Regions from separate parts of the Diaphorobacter sp. JS3051 genome, predicted to be linked through region 1. Evidence: predicted binding sites of a transcription regulator. Region 1 holds the regulator's gene; the other holds the start of a gene.
What was found. Region 1 encodes FNR, which switches genes on or off when oxygen is low (the NO sensors DNR and NnrR bind a similar motif). Its sites were predicted from a motif close to TTGATNNNNATCAA; they were not measured.

Region 1 (6,042 bases):
GGGAGAGTTGCTGGCCCTGCAAGGAGGGTGGCAGATATTCTGGGTGATCTTCTATGGGTTGGCCACGTACGGCAACGCAGGATTCCTGCGCGAGCAGGTGTGCAAATACATGTGCCCTTATGCGCGTTTCCAAAGCGCAATGTTCGACAGGGACACGCTGGTCGTCTCTTACGATCCTGAGCGCGGCGAGCCTCGCGGGCCCCGTAACAAGACCGTAGACCACAAAGCTGCGGGACTGGGTGACTGCATCGATTGCACGCTGTGTGTCCAGGTCTGCCCAACGGGTATCGATATTCGCAACGGACTGCAATACGAATGCATTGGTTGCGGTCTCTGCGTGGACGCTTGCAATACCGTGATGGATAAGATGAAGTATCCGCGCGGGCTGATTCGCTTCTCAACGCAGAACGGCGTCAAGAACCACTGGACCCAGTCGCAAATGCTCAAACGCGTGCTGCGACCCCGTGTGTTGTTCTATTCAGCGGTGCTGGTGGTGTTGTGCGTCGGCATGCTGGCCAGCTTGGTGGTACGCACCCCGTTGAAGGTGGACATCGTGCGCGACCGCGCTGCGCTCTCGCGCATCGTGGCGGGAGGCAAGCTTGAAAATATCTACCGGCTGCAGATCATGAACGCCACGGAGGGGGCGCAGCGCTACACCATCAGCGCCCACGGCATGGAAGGGCTGGAAGTGGCGTCCGAGACCGCAATTGACATTGGACCGGCGGAATCCCGATGGGTGGTTGTCCGTCTTCAAATTCCGTATGGCTCAGCATCTCCTGGATCGCATACGGTGTATTTCGATATTCAAGCGCAGGGTGATAAAGCCCAAGTGGCAGAGAAATCCGTATTCCTCGTACCCCGCTGAAGGCGGTCGTGGAATACAAATGAACAAGCTGTGCTCATAAATGAGCGAGGAGTTAATATAAATGTTGAGTAATTCCCCCATGAAACTGGACGACGACGGAAAGCCTTGGTGGACGTTTGGCCATGTCTGGCTTGTCATCGCGGGGCCGGTGATTGTCATCATTGCGGGCTTCGTGACCCTCTGGCTGGCCGTGAGCAAACCCGACCCCGTCATCGCGGAAGACTATTACCAACGGGGCTTGAACATCAACGAGACCCTGAAGGAGTCTGGGGGCGACATGACGCCTGCCATGAAGGGGCGCAACCATGCAGCTACTCCGCTGGAGGATCAACCGCGCTGACCGGCAGGGCGAGTCCTCTTTGCATGCCGGAGAACAGATGCTAGGCTGTCAACTACACCTGCTAGGAGATGGGCGAATGTGGATGCAACGATTGATGTGGATCGCGTGGCCGGCCTTTTTGATGGCGGGCGTCATGGAAATGGTGGTGTTCGCCTTCGTGGATCCAGAAGCGCTGCAGTGGTTTGATCAACCCCTGCATCTCTCGCGCGAAGGTGTGTATACCATCGCCTTCTTCACGTTCTGGTTCGTACTCATGGCTTCCAGCGCATTGACGACGCTGTTGTCACTCTCGCCCTTTGAGTTGAATCGCTGCCCCGTGCCCAAAGGGGCGCGGCCGGCTGATTGCGCCAAATACGTTTCCTGATCTTTCCGCCGATCAGTTATGAATGAGCAAAAAACCGAAGCTTAATGGCAGGCTTGCTGGCTGTTGACAATGCGCTTCAGCGCATCGGTATCGACGATGCGCACATGGCGCTGTTTTACTTCCACAATACCTTCTTCCACGAACTTGGAAAACGTGCGGCTGACGGTTTCCAGTTTCAATCCTAGGTAGCTGCCGATCTCTTCACGTGTCATGCGCAGCACCAATTCGGATTGCGAGAAACCCCGGGCATGCAAGCGTTGTACGAGATTCAACAGGAATGCGGCAAGGCGTTCCTCAGCACGCATACTCCCCAGCAACAGCATGACCCCATGCTCGCGAACAATCTCGCGGCTCATGATCTTGTGCACATGGTGCTGTAGTGCCGTAACTTCGCGCGACAACTCTTCAATACGATCGAAAGGCATGACGCATACTTCGGCGTCTTCAAGCGCTACCGCATCGCAAGTGTGACGGTCACTCACGATGCCATCCAGGCCAATGATTTCGCCCGCCATTTGAAAACCCGTCACTTGATCGCGACCGTCCTCGGTGGCGACACAGGTCTTGAAGAATCCGGTGCGGATGGCAAAAAGGGATGTGAAGGGTTCACCGTTCCGGAAAAGCGTGCCGCCACGCTTGATCTTGCGTCGTACAGCAACAATGTCATCGATGCGCTTGAGTTGCTGGTCGTCCAGACCCACGGGCATGCACAGCTCACGCAGATTGCAGTTTGAGCAGGCAACTTTGATGGTCTGGAGATTCGTATGCATGGGAACCCTGTTCATGGCTTGAGCTTACCTCTGAACGGCTGGGAGACATGGAATGCCGTAGGCCGCCGGACGACTTTGAGCCGAAGTCAAATTGTCGCCACAAGGACCTCATGGGCGCTTGATCAACGTCAAGGACTCATGGGGGACTCTACGGCACAGTGATATGAAAGTGCAAGGAATCCCGTCATGACCGTTGTTACAACAGAGCTCCTGCGTCGCTTTGACGTCCCAGGGCCGCGCTACACCTCTTATCCGACTGCTGATCGTTTTGTCGAGGCTTTTGGCGAGCGGGAATACATCCTTGCGCTGCAGCAGCGTCGCGTGGGGTCGGTAGCCAAGGCGATGCCTTTGTCGCTTTATGTCCACATCCCGTTTTGTGAATCGCTGTGCTATTACTGCGCGTGTAACAAAATCATTACCCGGCATCCAGAGCGGACAGAGGTCTACTTGCGTTACCTCAGCCGTGAAATCGACCTGCATACGGCGCACTGCGGTGTGGGTCAGCATGTGAGCCAGCTGCATTTCGGCGGCGGCACGCCTACTTTTCTGACGGATGACGGTTTGCGCGAACTGATGGGCATGCTGAGGCGCAGTTTCGTCCTTGTTCCTGGGGGGGAGTACTCCATAGAAGTGGACCCCCGGACCGTGGATGAAGCGCGGCTGGGATTGTTGGCGGAGCTGGGTTTCAATCGCCTGAGCTTTGGCGTGCAGGATTTCGACCCTGAAGTACAAAAGGCCGTGCACCGCATTCAGCCTGCCGAAAAGGTGTTCGCGTTGGTCGATGCGGCTCGCAAGCTCGGGTTTGAATCGGTGAACGTGGATTTGATCTACGGGCTGCCGCGACAGACACCGGAGTCGTTTGATTGCACCTTGGAGCAGGTAGCCGAGCTGCGGCCAGACCGGATCGCGCTGTATGCGTACGCTCACTTGCCAGAACGCTTCAAATCGCAGCGACGCATCATCACGGCCGAGTTGCCCATGGCTTCGGCCAAGGTGTCCATGTTGGCCCGGTCACTTGATGTGTTCCAAGAAGCCGGCTACGTCTACGTGGGCATGGACCATTTTGCTCTGCCAGACGATGCGCTGGCGGTGGCCAAGCGGCAAGGCAGGCTGCACCGCAATTTCCAAGGCTATAGCACGCAGCCCGATTGCGACCTGATTGGTCTGGGCGTTTCTGCCATCGGGCGCGTGGGCGCTACTTACAGCCAAAACGTGAAAACGCTGGACGAGTATTACGACTGCATTAACCAGGGGCATTTGCCTGTGGTGCGCGGGCTGGCGTTGACCAAGGACGACTTGGTGCGCCGCGCAGTCATCATGGCGTTGATGTGCCAAGGTGAGTTGCTGTTTGAGCCGTTGGAACAGTCTTGGCTGATTGATTTCCGCAGTTATTTCGATGCGGAATTACAGCAACTGCAAGAAATGGCGGCTCAGGGCTTAGTGAAAATTAGTGATGAGGGCGTTGAAGTTACGCCCATGGGGTGGTATTTCGTGCGCGGTGTGGCCATGGTGTTCGACAAGTATCTGCAGGCTGACCGTAACCGCGCTCGCTTTTCCCGGATTATTTGACCCATGCTGTGGGCGCTGGCCACGACGGCCTTCCTGATGGGGCTGATGGGAGGGGCTCACTGTTTGGCGATGTGTTCTGTTCCCTGCGCGGCGCTTACGGGGCTGGGTGGCACGCCGGACGCCACCCACACCATTCAATGGGCGCCCCGCCGCGGAATCCTCCAACGGGTAGCGCAGTTTCACGTGGGGCGCCTGATTGGCTACGGCGCCGCAGGGGCGGTGGTTGCGCTGGCCATGGAGCAACTCGCGTGGCTGGGGCAAAGCACCTCGGCATTGCGCCCCCTTTGGACGCTGATGCACGTGCTCATCCTCGCGTGGGGCGGGATGATGATGGTGCAAGCGCAGCAGCCCTTGTGGGTTGAGCGGGCGGGGCGTGCTGCCTGGGCGAAGGTCAAGCCCTTGGTCTCTCGGCCTGGCGGGCTCCTGACCGCGGGTGTGGCCTGGGCGCTCCTGCCATGCGGCCTTCTGTATACCGCACTGTTGACTGCCGCTCTCAGCGGAAGCGTGCTCCGCGGAGCCTTGTGCATGGTCCTGTTTGGCGTGGGAAGCGGTGTATGGCTGGTGCTGGGGCCGTGGACTTTTGGCCGCATTCGCGCTTGGATCGGCGTGAAGGGTGGGGCGTGGGGGTCTCGGCTGGCAGGTGGTGTGCTTTTTTCCCTGGGTGCATGGGCGCTGTGGATGGAGGTTGTCCATGGGCAGCCGGCGCCGTGGTGCGTGCCCTGAAAACAGCGTTTTGTGGAACCACAGCGGCTCCGCGAAGCATGCCGTGGCAAGCGAATGGTGCACACTGAGACGCTCAGGCGTGACGTATCGCTGTCAGATCTCTACCAGCGGAAGTGACGAGTCTGTTCTCATCGACGTGGAGAAATCCAGCTACGCATCTCTGCCTTACTGGATGCGCCATCGTGCGTCTGGGGCGCGCGTTGCGTATCAGTGAGATTGCCGAAGGACTGGGAAACGCCCGAACCACGCCAGGATATTTGGCATCGGTGCGACGACTACCAAGGTCTGCTCTGTGCCTTGCAGATGGGTGGGTTGCGCGCGCTGGCCGCGGAGCGCCGGATTTTCTGAGCAGGTATTGAGGTCGCTGGCACTCACCCGGAGCGAGGGCGCAAGCGATTACCGGAGAAAAAGGTGTCTGCGAATGCCACCGGACCGGCATCCTGAACCGGGGGTTCAGGTGGGCGAGGGCAGCCAGGCGTTGGGTTCATCTGACGCGAGATGATCACGCTCACCGGGCAATGTACCAAGCCCGTGCTCAATGAGCATTGGTTCAAGGAAATATAAAGCCCGGCAGCACCGCAGACATGTTCATTGTAGTGGGCTGCCCGTGTGCGGCCAGGGGCTGGGCTTTTACCGTAATGGTTATAGGAGGCGCCCATCCTCGCCCAGCGCCTCGTCCAGGCGCAGGAGCAACTGCTGCACGCGCTCATCGCTGTCGTGCACATGCGGCGCGACCGGGGTGGGGGCCATGCGCGCAGGGGCTGAGGCGGCTGCCAAATCGGCGGCTTCGCGGTCGGCGATCTCGAAAGCCAGGTTGAGGGCCGCCAGCACGGCGATGCGCTCACGCGCGCGTACTTTGCCCGCGTCACGGATGCGCGTCATGGCGGTATCCACGCGCTCGACCGCCTCCAGCAGGCGCGACTCCTGGCCGTCCGGGCAGGCCAGGAGATAGCTTTGCTGGAGGATCTGTACCTCGATCTGCTTCATGGCGCGTCTTTCGTCTCAGCAGTGCCGGGGAGTTCGGGCTCGGCAGGCAGGCGGTCCAGCAATGCGTTCACGCGGGCACGGGCCGCCTGCAGGCGGGATTGGAGGGAATCGCGCTCCTGGGTGAGCGCCGCGACCTGCTGCGCCAACAGGGCATTGGTGCGCTGCAACTCGGCATGGCGCAGCAGCAGCCGCTCAACGCGCTCGGCGATCTGGTCGATGGAAGAGGGGGAGGCCATACGCTGCCGATTGTAGGGATCGGCGTGCGAACCATCGTAAAATTGCGCAGTTGGTGCTCGCGGCGTGGTTCACATGCCGCAGTTCAACGGGAAGCAGGGAGGGACTCTCCGCCATGGAGTGTGTCCTGTGCCTGCGCTGCCCCCGCAACGGTCAGCGGATGAGCCGTACCTCGGCTCCCTCTTCATTG
Region 2 (6,042 bases), 1.8 Mb from region 1:
GCGCAGCCGCGGCTGGGCCAGCGCGGCGCGGGCGCCGAACGCCAGCAGGACCAGCCCGCCCAGCAACGCCCAGCCGTAGTTGCGCACCACGTCGCTCAAGGCCAGCATGGCCACCGTGAGGAAGGGCAGGGCGCGCTTGGTGCCCGCGAATACGCTGGCCACCTGCGGCACCACATAACCCACCAGGAACAGCACGATGACGATCGCGATCACGGTGACGATGGCCGGGTACAGCGCGGCGCCGATGAGCTTGGCGCGCAAGGCCTGGCGCTGCTCCAGATCGTCCGCCAGGCTGTCCAGCACTTCGGCCAGGCCGCCGCTGGACTCGCCCGCGCCGATCACGGCGCAGTAGATGTCGGAGAACTCGCGCGGGTGCTGCGCCAGCGCGCGCGCGAAGGTGGAGCCGGCGTTGACCTCGGCGCGCAGCGCGGCCAGCAGGTGGCGCTGGCGCTCGTCGTCCGCCTCTTCGGCGAGCGCGGTCAGCGCACGCTCCAGCGGCAGGCCCGAGCCCACCAGCCCGGCGAGCTGGCGCGTCCACACGCCCAGCCCCGTGGCGTTGAACACCGGCCGCGTGAACAGCCGCTGCGCCAGCGTGGGGGGTGTTCCGGGGGCGGTGCCAGCGGCCAGCGCCTCCACATCCAGGGGCACCAGGGCCTGGGCGCGCAGCAGGCTGCGGGCGGCCTTGGGGCTGTCGGCCTCCAGGGTGCCGCGGCGCACATGGCCTTGGGCGTCCAGGGCTTCGAAGGAATAGGCGGGCATGCGGGAAAGTCAGCGGCGGTGGGCGAGCAGGGGCAAACTGGGCGGGCCGCAGTCGACCCGTTCAGCCCGCCATGGTAGCCGCTGCGGGTGACAGTGCCGCGTGCGCCTGGGCGGTGATGTCCAGCGAGCGCAGGCGCAGCGCCGGGTCGTACACGTCGCTCACCAGCATGAATTCGTCGGCCTGCGTGGCGGCCACCAGCGCCTGCAGGCCCGCGCGCACGGTCTGCGGGCCACCGACCACGCCGACCGCGAGGAAGTCGGCCACGGCGGCGCGCTCCTGCGGCGCGAGGCTCTGCAGATAACCCTCTACGGGCGGCTGCAGCAGTCCGCGCTGGCCGGTGAGAATGCCCAGCACGCGCTGGTAGGTGCTGCTGGCCAGGTACTGCGCCTCGTCATCGGTGGGTGCGGCGATCACGGGCACGCCGATCACCACGTAGGGCTTGGCACAGGCTGGCGAGGGGCGGAACAGCCGGCGGTAGATGTCGATGGCCGCGTGCAGCATGCGCGGCGCGAAGTGCGAGGCGAAGGCATAGGGCAGGCCCATCTGCGCCGCCAGCTGCGCCGAGAACAGGCTGGAGCCCAGCAGCCAGAGGGGCACCTGCGTGCCGGCGCCCGGCACGGCGGTGATGCGCTGGCCCGGCTGCGCGGGCGCCAAGAGCTGCTGCAGCTCGGCCACGTCGCGGGGGAAGTCGGCCTCGGTCTCCACGCGGTCGCGGCGCAGGGCGCGCATGGTGGCGCCGTCGGTGCCGGGTGCGCGGCCCAGCCCCAGGTCGATACGGCCGGGGTAGAGCTCGGCCAGCGTGCCGAAGGCCTCGGCCACCACCAGCGGCGCATGGTTGGGCAGCATGATGCCGCCCGAGCCCACGCGGATGGACCGCGTGGCCCCGGCCACGTGGCCGACCAGCACGGCCGTGGCAGAGCTGGCGATGCCCGGCATGTTGTGGTGCTCGGCCAGCCAGTAGCGCTTGAAGCCCAGCGCCTCCACATGCTGCGCCGTCTGCACGGCGATCTGCAGTGCCTGGGCCACGGTGCCGCCCTCGCGCACGGCCACGAGATCAAGCATGGAAAGTAAAGGCAGGGAATGTGTGGTCATGGCACCGATTGTGGGCGGCGGGTGAAATCCGTGCTGCGCCGTGGGTATGGTGGGCAGAGGTTCCCGCATGGTGCATAGCGTTTTGCTATTGATATACTGAATTTGTTTTAAATCAACACACGAAACATATTGTCACTTTTGGCGTCCTGTGCGACGCTGCCAGGAAGTGATGCACGGGGCGTGCGGGGGGTGTCTATGGGGTTCTTCAGCCGTTTGTTTCAGCCGCGTGCCGACGGCCTGGCCGCGCCTGAGGACTGGACTTCGCTGCCTGCGAGCGAGGCCAGCGCGCTGGTGCTGTACGACGAAGAGGCTTCGCGGCTCCTGGCGGCGTTCGACATCGAGGCTGCCATCGTCATGCACGAGCGCTGGCTGCCCTGGCTGGCCCAAGCGCTGGCGGGCGCGCGCGACGAACAGCTGCGTCCCGAAACGGTGGTGGACGACACCTGTTCCGAGCTGGGCCGCTGGCTGCACGGCAGCGGGCGCGTGGCGCTGGGGCACTTTCCTGCTTTCGACATGCTGATGCGCCGCCACCAGTACTTTCACCACCAGGCGGCTGTGCTGCTGACGCATCTGGCGCAGGGCGATCAATTGCGGGCCGATCAGGCGTTCAAGAGCTGCCAGCATGCGTCGCGCCAGGTGGTGCTGCTGCTCAAGGAGCTGCAGCGCGGGCTGGACCACGGGAAGCGTCCTCCCCAGCCGATGGCCGCAGGTGAACGCTGAAATGCGCTATTGATATAGGAGCTATTGGCGCTTGTCTGTAATGGTTTTCAATGCAATTCGTATTGAAAACCCAGACTTGGCAAGCGCGCCGCGCTCCTGTTTTTGAAAGGCGCCGCTGCGGCCTGTCCGCTCAGTCGCGCGTTACACGCAGCACTTCTTCGCGGCTGGTGATGCCGGCGTGGATCAGCCGCTCGCCATCGTCGCGCATCAGCGTCATGCCGCCGGCCAGGGCCTGGGTACGCACCTCGGCCTCCGGGGCCTGGTTGTGGATCTGCGCGCGGATGGCGTCGTCCACCACCAGCAGCTCGAACACGCCGGTGCGCCCCGCGTAGCCGGTATGGCCGCAGTGGTCGCAGCCTGCGCCGTGGCACTCGCCGCAATATTTGCGCACCAGGCGCTGCGCCAGCACCCCCAGCAGCGACGAGGACAGCAGGAACGGCTCCACTCCCATGTCGGTCAGGCGCGTGATGGCGCTGGCCGCGTCGTTGGTGTGCAGCGTGGCCAGCACCAAGTGGCCGGTGAGCGAGGCCTGGATGGCGATCTGCGCGGTCTCGAAGTCGCGGATCTCGCCGATCATGATCACATCGGGGTCCTGGCGCAGGATGGCGCGCAGGGCCTTGGCAAACGTCAGGTCGATCTTGGCGTTGACCTGCGTCTGGCCCACCCCGGGCAGCTCGTACTCGATGGGGTCTTCCACCGTCATGATGTTGCTGCGCGCGGCGTCCAGCCGCGCCAGCGCCGCGTACAGCGTGGTGGTCTTGCCCGAGCCCGTGGGGCCGGTCACGAGGATGATGCCGTGCGGCTGCTGGATCAGGTGCGCGAGCCGCGCCAGCACCTCGCCCTGCATGCCCACGGCCTCCAGGTTCAGCTTGCTCTCGCTCTTGTCCAAGAGGCGCAGCACGGCGCGCTCGCCATGGGCGTTGGGCAGCGTGGATACGCGCACGTCGACGGCGCGGGTGCCCAGGCGCAGGCTGATGCGCCCGTCCTGCGGCAGGCGCTTTTCGGAGATGTCCAGGTCCGCCATGATCTTCAGGCGGCTGATCAGCGCGGCGTGCAGCGCGCGGTTGGGCTGCACCACCTCGCGCAGCGTGCCGTCCACGCGAAAGCGCACGCTGGAGTGGCGCTCGTAGGGCTCGATGTGGATGTCGCTCGCGCCGTCGCGCACGGCCTGCGTGAGCAGGGCGTTGAGCATGCGGATGATGGGCGCGTCGCCCGCGGACTCCAGCAGGTCTTCCACGGCGGGCAGCTCCTGCATCATGCGCGAGAGGTCGGCGCCTTCCTCCACCTCGCTCACCACCGTGGCCGCGCTGGACTCGCTTTGCGAATACGCCGCGCTGATGCGCTGCGCCAGCGTGGGGGCGTCCAGCGGCATGAACTGGTGCACGGCATGCTTGCGCAGCACTTCGGACAGCGCGCCAGCGTCCGGCTGCGGGCCGTGCCACAGCACGAGCTGCTGGCCGTCATCTTCCAGCAGCAGCTGGCTGCTGCGCGCAAATGCGTAGGGCAGGGGGTGGCGCATGCGGCGGGCCCCTTACTGCGGGCTGTAGGGCGACTGGCCCATGCTGGGCGGCGTGGCGGTGCGCGCGGGCGGCTGGGGTGCGAGCGGCGCCAGCGGCGCAGGTGCGGCCGCGGGCTGCACGGGCGCGGCGGACGAGGCGGGGGTGGGCAGGGGCGGCAGCACCGGCGCCTCGGACACACCGCTCATCATCGTGCTGGGCGCGGGCTGCGTGCTTTGCTGCAGCGCGCGAATGGCCTCGTAGCGGTCCACCATCAGCGCGTCGCTGGTGGCGCTGTCGCGGATCACCATGGGGCGCAGGAAGACCATCAGGTTGGTCTTCTGGCGCGTGCGCTTTTCATTGCGGAACAGCCCGCCCACCACGGGCAGGTCGCCCATCACGGGCACCTTGTCCTGGCCCAGCGCATAGCTGTCTTCCAGCAGGCCGCCGATCACGATCACGCTGCCGTCATCCACCAGCACCGTGGACTCGATGGAGCGCTTGCTCGTGGAGGGGCCGTTGGCATTGGACAGCGTGCTCTCCGCAACCTTGGAGACCTCCTGGTACATCGTGAGCTTGACGGTGCCGTTCTCGTTGATCTGTGGGCGCACGCGCAGCATCAGGCCCACGTCCTTGCGCTCCACGGTGGTGAACGGGTTGACCGCGCCGCCGCTGCCGCCGGTGTTGGCGTAGGAGCCCGTCACGAACGGCACGTTGTTGCCGATGATGATCTGCGCCTCCTCGTTGTCCAGCGTGAGCAGGTTGGGGGTGGACAGCACGTTGGCGTCGCCCGTGTTTTCCAGGAAGTTGGCCAGCGCCCCCAGGTAGTACTTGCCGTTGATGCGCGGCGCGACGGCCAGGTTCATGCCGGCGGCCGGCTTGGCATTGGCGATGGAGGTCACGTTGCCGGTGGCCGCCGCCAGCGCCAGATCCAGGATGTTGCGCCCGGCCACGCTGGAGTTGTTGCCCAGCACGCCCAGCGTGCTGCCGTAATTGCCCAGCACGCCCTGCCACTGGATGCCGAACTCGGCCACCTTGTTGGCGCTCACCTCCACGATCAGGCTCTCGATCAGCACCTGCGCGCGGCGGCCGTCCAGCTTGTCGATCACGGCGCGGATCTGGCGGTACAGCGGCTCGGGCGCGCTGATGATGAGCGAGTTGGTCGTCGGGTCGGCCTGGATGATGCCGCCGGTGGACGGCTGGTTGGCGTCGCTGCTGCCGCTGCTGCCCTGGCCCGTTCCCAGGCCCGAACTGCCCAGGCCCCCGGCATTGCCGCTGGCATTGGTGCTGTTGCCCAGGCCGCTGGTCTGGCCCAGGCCCGATGCGCCGGTCCGCGTGAGGCCGCCCGACAGGTTGCCGGTTCCCGTGCCGCCGCCGCTGCTGGTACCGCTGCCCCCCGCGCTGCCCAGCGCTGCGCGCAGGGTGGTGGCCAGCTTCACGGCGTCGGCGTTCTTCAGGTACACCACGTGGATGTTGCCGCTGGCAGCGGAGCTGCCCGGCGCGGCCGGTTGGTCCAGCTTGGCCACCAGTGAGCGCACCAGCGCCACGCGCGCCGGGTTGGCCGCGCGCACGATCAGCGCATTGCTGCGCGGCTCGGCCAGCAGCGTGGTCTTGAACGAATTGTCGGTCTGCCCCTGGGCCACGCCCTGCGCAGTGCCTGTGGCAGTGGCGCTGCCGCCCTCGATCAGGCGCGACACCAGCGGCGCCAGGTCGGTGGCGATGGCGTGCTGCAGCGGGATCACCTCCACGTCGCTGGCGTTGGAGACGTCCATGGCCGCCACGATGCGCGCCAGGCGCTGCAGGTTGTCGGCGTAGTCGGTGATCACCAGCGCGTTGTTGCCGGGGTTCACGTTGATGGTGTTGTTGGGGCTGATCAGCGGGCGCAGCACCGGCACCAGGTTGGCCGCGTTCTCGAAGTTGAGCTTGAAGATCTGCGTGACGATCTGCCCGCCCGCGGGCGTGCCGCCCGCGCCG

Region 2: a site for FNR is predicted at 1,955-1,968, ahead of I3K84_RS09685 (CZB domain-containing protein). Genes of this name have one in related genera too.

What each region holds. Positions count from the first base shown of each region.
Region 1 is NZ_CP065406.1:3,771,580-3,777,621, forward strand. It holds gene ccoG (cytochrome c oxidase accessory protein CcoG) at 1-865, shown strand, start outside; gene I3K84_RS17950 (FixH family protein) at 927-1,205, shown strand; gene I3K84_RS17955 (hypothetical protein) at 1,282-1,569, shown strand; gene fnr (fumarate/nitrate reduction transcriptional regulator Fnr) at 1,611-2,354, opposite strand; gene hemN (oxygen-independent coproporphyrinogen III oxidase) at 2,526-3,908, shown strand; gene I3K84_RS17970 (sulfite exporter TauE/SafE family protein) at 3,912-4,631, shown strand; gene I3K84_RS17975 (cell division protein ZapA) at 5,274-5,618, opposite strand; gene I3K84_RS17980 (hypothetical protein) at 5,615-5,854, opposite strand; cobalamin riboswitch at 5,889-6,042, shown strand, end outside.
Region 2 is NZ_CP065406.1:2,020,864-2,026,905, reverse strand. It holds gene gspF (type II secretion system inner membrane protein GspF) at 1-759, opposite strand, end outside; gene I3K84_RS09690 (LLM class flavin-dependent oxidoreductase) at 821-1,852, opposite strand; gene I3K84_RS09685 (CZB domain-containing protein) at 2,048-2,572, shown strand; gene I3K84_RS09680 (GspE/PulE family protein) at 2,703-4,091, opposite strand; gene gspD (type II secretion system secretin GspD) at 4,104-6,042, opposite strand, start outside.